2 linked regions of the Gemmobacter sp. 24YEA27 genome follow. The protein of the gene in region 2 interacts with the protein of the main gene of each other region in a pairwise test. Links are inferred from orthologs where the notes say so. Each region holds a gene or a part of one and is shown on either strand. Other genes may lie near its edges.

The links.
Region 1: the proteins of rlmB (region 2) and QNO18_RS10040 interact in binary tests that used the Escherichia coli proteins (3 or more experiments, as listed by UniProt). The link is inferred for Gemmobacter sp. 24YEA27 from one-to-one orthologs.

What each region holds. Positions count from the first base shown.
Region 1 is NZ_JASJPW010000001.1:2,026,052-2,029,287, reverse strand. What follows is about bases 1-2,919. They hold QNO18_RS10040 (NAD(P)H-hydrate epimerase), read left to right. Parts: upstream 1-822; coding sequence 823-2,016; downstream 2,017-2,919. Other genes in these bases: QNO18_RS10035 (Hint domain-containing protein), read right to left, coding at 2,402-2,884; QNO18_RS25660 (NAD(P)H-hydrate dehydratase), read left to right, coding at 2,010-2,348; QNO18_RS25665 (hypothetical protein), read left to right, coding at 677-841; QNO18_RS10045 (P-II family nitrogen regulator), read right to left, coding at 161-499; glnA (type I glutamate--ammonia ligase), read right to left, coding at 1-69. UniProt on the Escherichia coli protein: Bifunctional enzyme that catalyzes the epimerization of the S- and R-forms of NAD(P)HX and the dehydration of the S-form of NAD(P)HX at the expense of ADP, which is converted to AMP.
Region 2 is NZ_JASJPW010000001.1:134-3,332, forward strand. What follows is about bases 64-2,945. They hold rlmB (23S rRNA (guanosine(2251)-2'-O)-methyltransferase RlmB), read right to left. Parts: upstream 1,952-2,945; coding sequence 1,175-1,951; downstream 64-1,174. Other genes in these bases: fsa (fructose-6-phosphate aldolase), read right to left, coding at 2,877-2,945. In the rest of the region: more of fsa, read right to left, coding at 2,946-3,199. UniProt on the Escherichia coli protein: Specifically methylates the ribose of guanosine 2251 in 23S rRNA.

The sequences.
Region 1 (3,236 bases), 2.0 Mb from region 2 along the record:
GAAGCGGACGTCGACATATTCGACTTCCTCGTCCTTGATCAGTTTGAGAGCCTTCGCAACCGCGCTCATCTGACTGCCTTTCGTTCAGGGTTAACACTTGCCGGGTCTGCGCCCTCTGCGCCTGCCCGTATTCGGAAATTCGTATGATCAGATCGCCGGATCAGATCGCGTCATCGCCGGTTTCGCCGGTCCGGATGCGGATCGCCTGTTCGACCGGAGAGACAAAGATCTTACCGTCGCCGATCTTGTCGGTGCGCGCGGCCGAAACGATGGCCTCGACGGCCGCTTCGACCATGTCATCCGCCAGGATCACTTCGATCTTCACCTTGGGCAGGAAGTCGACGACATATTCGGCCCCGCGATACAGCTCGGTATGCCCCTTCTGGCGCCCGAACCCCTTGACCTCGGTGACCGAGAGCCCCTGGATTCCGGCTTCCTGCAGGGCTTCCTTGACCTCATCAAGTTTGAAGGGCTTGATGATCGCCTCAACCTTCTTCATCCGCCGACTCCTCCGTTCCTGTCTCTGACCATCGACCATTTCCGCATCAGACGGGCAATCGCGATGGCCCGGCAAGCGTTCAAGCCGGGCGGAAATTCGCGCGACATGCACAATATTTAATCACACCGTCACAAAAACAGGCGACATTGGAACGCCCATGCAGCAAACAGGCAAAAAATGAGCATAGTTCTGACCTCGGCGCAGATGCGGGCGGTTGAAAATGACGCCATTGCCTCGGGTGCGTTCACCGGGCTGGAACTGATGGAGCGCGCCGGTCAGGCAGTGGTTGACGCGGTTCTCGCCGCCCGGGCCCGGATCAAACCTTGCCTGGACGCGCCATGATCTTCTGCGGCCCGGGCAATAATGGCGGCGACGGGTTTGTCATCGCGCGCCTGCTGCATGATCAGGGCTGGAAGGTTGATGTTTATCTGACCGGCGATCCGGCGCGGATGCCAGCGGATGCGCGCTTCAACCACGATCTCTGGCTGCAACTCGGCCCGACCCAGGACCCTGCCACCTGCGATCCTTCGGATGTCCGGCCCGATCTGGTGGTGGATGCCCTGCTGGGGACCGGTGTCTCGCGCCCGATTTCGGGGCCGATGCTGGTGGCGCGGGATAAGCTGTCGGAGGCGGCGGCCCTGACCGAAGTGCTCTCGGTCGCGGTCGATCTTCCCTCAGGGCTTTGCGCTGACAGCGGCAAGGCCTTCGGCAGTCTGTATGAGGTCGATCTGACCGTCACCTTCGGCTTTTTCAAATGCGGCCATTTTCTCGCCGAGGGCCCATCCCATTGCGGCAGGCTGCTTTGCTGCGATATCGGGCTGGATCCGGAGGCGCCTTCCAGGCTTTTTCGCCGTATAAATCGCGAACGCCCCCGGCCCCGCCTTGATCTTACGGACGTGACCTGGATCGTAGATGGTCGTGAACTGCGTCCGGGATTTTCAGGAAAGAAAAGCAGGCTCGACAAGGGCTGGTATGATACCGGCGGCCATAAATTCAGCCATGGCCATGCGCTGGTCGCAGGCGGGGCCGCCGGGCGCAGTGGCGCCGCGCGGCTCTCGGCCCGCAGCGCCCTTCGGATCGGTGCAGGGCTGGTGACTTTGGCAAGCCCTCCGGAGGCAATGGCCGAAAATGCGGCGCGACTTGATGCGATCATGCTGTCACCTGTCAGGGATGCGGCAGTGCTGACCGCCTTGCTGGAGGACAAGCGGATCAACGCGCTTTGCATCGGGCCAGCGCTTGGGACAGGTCCGCGAGAGGCCGATCTGGTGCGGGCGGTGCTGGACTCCGGGAGGCCGGCGGTGCTGGACGCGGATGCGCTGTCGCTGCTGGCCGCCGATCCGGATCTCTTTGCGCGCCTGCATGAAAAGACGGTCCTGACACCGCATGGCGGCGAATTCAGCCGCCTTTTCCCGAAATCGCGGCGCAACTGGCGACGCCCCCCGGCGCGGGGCCGGTTTTCTCCCGGATTGACGCGGCGCGCGCGGCGGCACGGCAGTCGGGTTGTATCGTCTTGCTGAAGGGTCACGACACCGTGATCGCCGCACCGGATGGCGGTGCAGACATCAATTCCGCCGCCTATGGGCGGGAGGCGCCCTGGCTCGCGACAGCGGGATCGGGGGATGTGTTGGCCGGGATCATCACCGGACTTCTGGCGCGCGGGATCAGGCCTTTTGAGGCCGCCTGTCTCGGCCCTTGGCTACATGTCGAAGCAGCGCGCAGCTTCGGCCCTGGGCTGATCGCGGAAGATCTGCCCGAGGCGCTGCCAAAGGTTCTCCGCGCGACAGAGCGGTGGAGGGAGCCTCTGGCTGCCTTCGGGACGCCTCCGGCGGGCCTGTTTGTGTCAGGGTAACATGGCAAAGCGCAACCGGTCGCACGCCCGCGCTTATGGACCAGGAGGAGAGATCAGGCGGTTATTTTGGCGCTGGTGCAAAGCAGTTCCATGCCATTTGCATAGATGATTTCGTCGCCATCAAAGACCAGCGTGAAAAGGCGGATTTCCGACACGGTCTCAGAGCGGATGTAATCGCCGTCACACAGACGCTGCGCCTCGATCATGGCGACCTCCTGACCATAGAGGGCCCGGGCGCGCCAGTCGCGCAGTATGATCTTCTGGCCCGGCGCAAGAAAGCAATCAGCTTCCGGGCGGTCATGACCAAGCGCCGAGGCGCTGACGCGGATCATACCGGCATCGCGCATCACCGAAACTTTGATTGATTTCAGAACCCTGACGCCCGATCTGGTGACAACACGGTCGCCCGGGGCGAGAAACTGGACCGGGAGATCGCCGTCAAGTGTGAGAACAGTGGTTCCAACCGTAAGACCGGACGCCGCGGTGACTTCGACAGCCGGAAGGTCAGTTTCGACGCTGAGAAGGCTTTCGATCATCATGGTCTCAATCCCTGATCTTCGCGCTATGTGACCCAGTTTCGCGCCGAACTATGGCAGGAATTGGTCAGGGCTGCGCTTATTTCCAGGCTTTTGCCCGCCGATGCACCGGTTTTGTGGCCGGAATGTCCGCTTTCCCGCAGTCTTGTCGCGATGATTTTCCGCTCGCATCCCAATCGGGCCTTTGCTAGAAGGGCGCGGATTTTCCGGGCATATGCGGGGGCCGGCCTGTCACATCAGGGTCTGGTCCCCGTTTCGTTATCCCGGAAGAACATGAGCGATGCGGGTGTGGCGGAATTGGCAGACGCACCGGATTTAGGTTCCGGCGCCTTACGGCGTGGGGGTTCAAGTC
Region 2 (3,199 bases):
GCGACATGACGAAATCGCGCTTGCTTTCATCCGAGATCACGCCGATCGCATTGGCGCCCGCGGTATTTGCCAGCTGGATCGCATAAGATCCGAGGCCACCGCTCGCCCCCCAGACCAGCACATTCTGCCCCGGTTTCAGGTCATGCGGCGCGTGACCAAAGAGCATCCGGTAGGCGGTCGCCAGCGTCAGCGTATAGCAGGCGGATTCCTCCCAGGTCAGGTGTTTCGGGCGCTCCATCAGCTGCTGCGCCTGAACCTTGGTGAATTGCGAGAATGAGCCGTCATGGGTCTCATAGCCCCAGATCCGCTGGGTCGGCGAGAACATCGGGTCGCCGCCGTTGCATTCCTCGTCGTCGCCATCATCCTGGTTGCAATGGATCACAACCTCATCGCCGACCTTCCAGCGTTTCACCTTGTCGCCCACCGCCCAGACGATACCCGAGGCATCCGAGCCCGCGATGTGATAGGGTTGAATATGCACGTCAAACGGCGAGATCGGCACGCCGAGACCGGCCCAGACGCCGTTGTAATTGACGCCCGCCGCCATGACGAGCACCAGCACCTCATTGCTGTCGAGCTTCCAGGTGTCGACCACCTCAAGCTGCATCGCGCTTTCGGGCGCGCCATGACGTTCGCGGCGGATCGCCCAGGCATACATCTGCGCCGGTACATGGCCGAGCGGCGGCATCTCGCCAATCTCGTAGAGATCTTTCTTGGGGGCATCATAGGTCATGATCGGTGCCTGCCTGTCCAGTGCCATGGGCGAACTCCTGATTTCGTGCCGCGCCGCAGAATCAGCGGGCCGTTGTCAGGAGGTTTAAAATTCATCACGCAATAATGCAATCACATTTGGATAGTTTAGGTAATTTTATGTCCGCCGCGTCGCAGCGCCACCTGGAAGCAAGCCAGGACAACACTTCTGCCTGTCGCGCGGCCATTCCGGCCCGGAAAAAGACGCGCCCGCGGTCCGGGACGGTGCAGAGAATGCGGCGGAAAGAAAAAGGCGCCCTGCGCAGATCGCGCGGGCGCCAGGTGCGGAACGAGGGACAGTGCAAACAAGGTACGGGGGTTCCAGATCCCGTGCCTCATGACTGTGACTTAGAAACATTACTGCTGAATTAAAGGGGCGTTCGCATCTTTGTGATCAAACGCCCCCGCCGCAGTTGCCCCTCCCTTAACGGATCGTGGCCGCGTAAAGCGCCACCGCCGCCGCATTCGAGACATTGAGACTGCCGAAACCGCCCGCCGCCGGAATACGCGCGATCAGATCGCAGGTCTCGCGGGTTTTCTCGCGCAGTCCGGGCCCCTCGGCGCCCATCACCAGCCCGACCGGCCGCGTTCCGGCCTGGCTCAGCGCATCCGACAGCGTCAGATCCGCCTCGCCGGCAAGGCCGATCAGCAAAAAGCCCATATCGCGCAGCTCATTCATCGCATCGGCAAGATTGGTGACTCTGAGATAGGGCTGCCGCTCCAGCGAACCAGAGGCGGTTTTTGCCAGCGCCCCGGTCTCCGGCGCGGAATGATGGCGCGGCGCGATCACGGCACGCGCCCCGAAAACCTCGGCCGAACGCAACACCGCACCGGCATTATGCGGATCGGTGACCCGGTCCAGCAGCACCACGAGCGGCGCGCCTTCACCCGAGACCGCGACCTCCTCAAGGCTGCCCCAGTTGAGCGGCTTCACCTCCATCGCAGCGCCCTGATGCACAGAACCCGGATCAATCGGCACGTCGAAGGCCCGCGTATCAACCAGCTCCGGCTCAAGCCCCGAAGCGAGGATCGCATCCTCCAGCTTGTCGAATGCGTTCTTGGTCACCACGAGACGCAGTTTCTCGCGCTTTGGGTTCAACAGCGCGTCGCGAACGGCATGCAGCCCGAAGAGCCAGACGGTCTCTTTCGCCTCTGCCCGCTTCGCGCGTTCCTTATCGACCACCCAGGCTGGTTTTTTCATCGCATTATCCCCGTCTGGCTCCAGATCACGCATCACAGATTTCCGGGGACAAAAGGCCGAATCCAGCGAAAAGCGCAAGGCAAAAGCGGATCATGTGCCAGGTCCTGAGCCGATCACACGAAAGATCGTCACAAAAGCGGTGATAGGGCATTGACGGGGCAGAACGGAGAATCTAGTAAGCCCGCACTGTGGGCGACGTGCTGCAAGGTGCGGCAGCGGACTGTAACTCCGCCGAGGAGACTCATGCCTGGTTCGATTCCAGGGTCGCCCACCATCAATCATAACAATGCGTTATGGGATTGATCCTGTAAGATAGGCCTTTGGGCCCGCCGGGATCAGCATAGATGTTTTTCAAACTCTTCCCGCCTGGTTTCCTCGTACGGTCAGCCTGTCGCGTTTTTTGCAGTTCAGGATCACGCGCGGCCTGGAATGCCTGCCGCCCGGGACTCGCTTTTTTTCAGGGCGGGCCTGTCCCAGGTTGGCCGTTCTGACCGTGTCGCCCGTCCGGGAAATGGTCCGAGACTGCGGCGACCCCACGCAGACGCGGGCAATCTGGCCTTTGCGGCGCCCTGGGGCCATGGGGCCTGTCACTTTTGACCTTGGATGGGAACGCGCCGAGCGCGGCCTCGTCCGCGAGGCGGAACACGGCATCAGCCACATCCTGCGCCAGTTCCAAACGAGCAGACCGGGCAAAATCGGCCCTGCTCCGCGCCTGGGTCGGATAAAAAAATGAGAGGAAATAGTGCGCTGCGCCGGAAAGCATCACAAAAGACCACGCGCAGGACAAGGCGGATAGGTAATCCGCCCGGGCCCTCGCGGCCCATCGGTGACGCATAAACGACCGGAAGACGGGCCTGAAACAACCGGCAGATGTCGGAGAGGCGCGCCGGGGCGGCAAAGCCCCCGGCGCGGCCCGAGAGCATGATCAGAGGATTTTCTGGCCGGTTTTGGCCCAGTCTTTCGCGAACTGCTCCAGCCCCTTATCGGTCAGGACATGGTTCGCCATCGCCTTGATCACCGAAGGCGGCGCGGTGATCACGTCAGCCCCGATCAGCGCGCAGTCTTTCGCGTGGTTCACGGTGCGGACCGAGGCCGCGAGGATCTGCGTCTCAAACCCGTAATTGTCATAGATGGTGCGGATATCCTGGATCAGATCCAGCCCGTCGAGGTTGATATCATCCAGACGGCCAACGAAGGGCGAGATGAAGGTCGCACCGGCTTTCGCCGCCAGCAGCGCCTGGTTGGCCG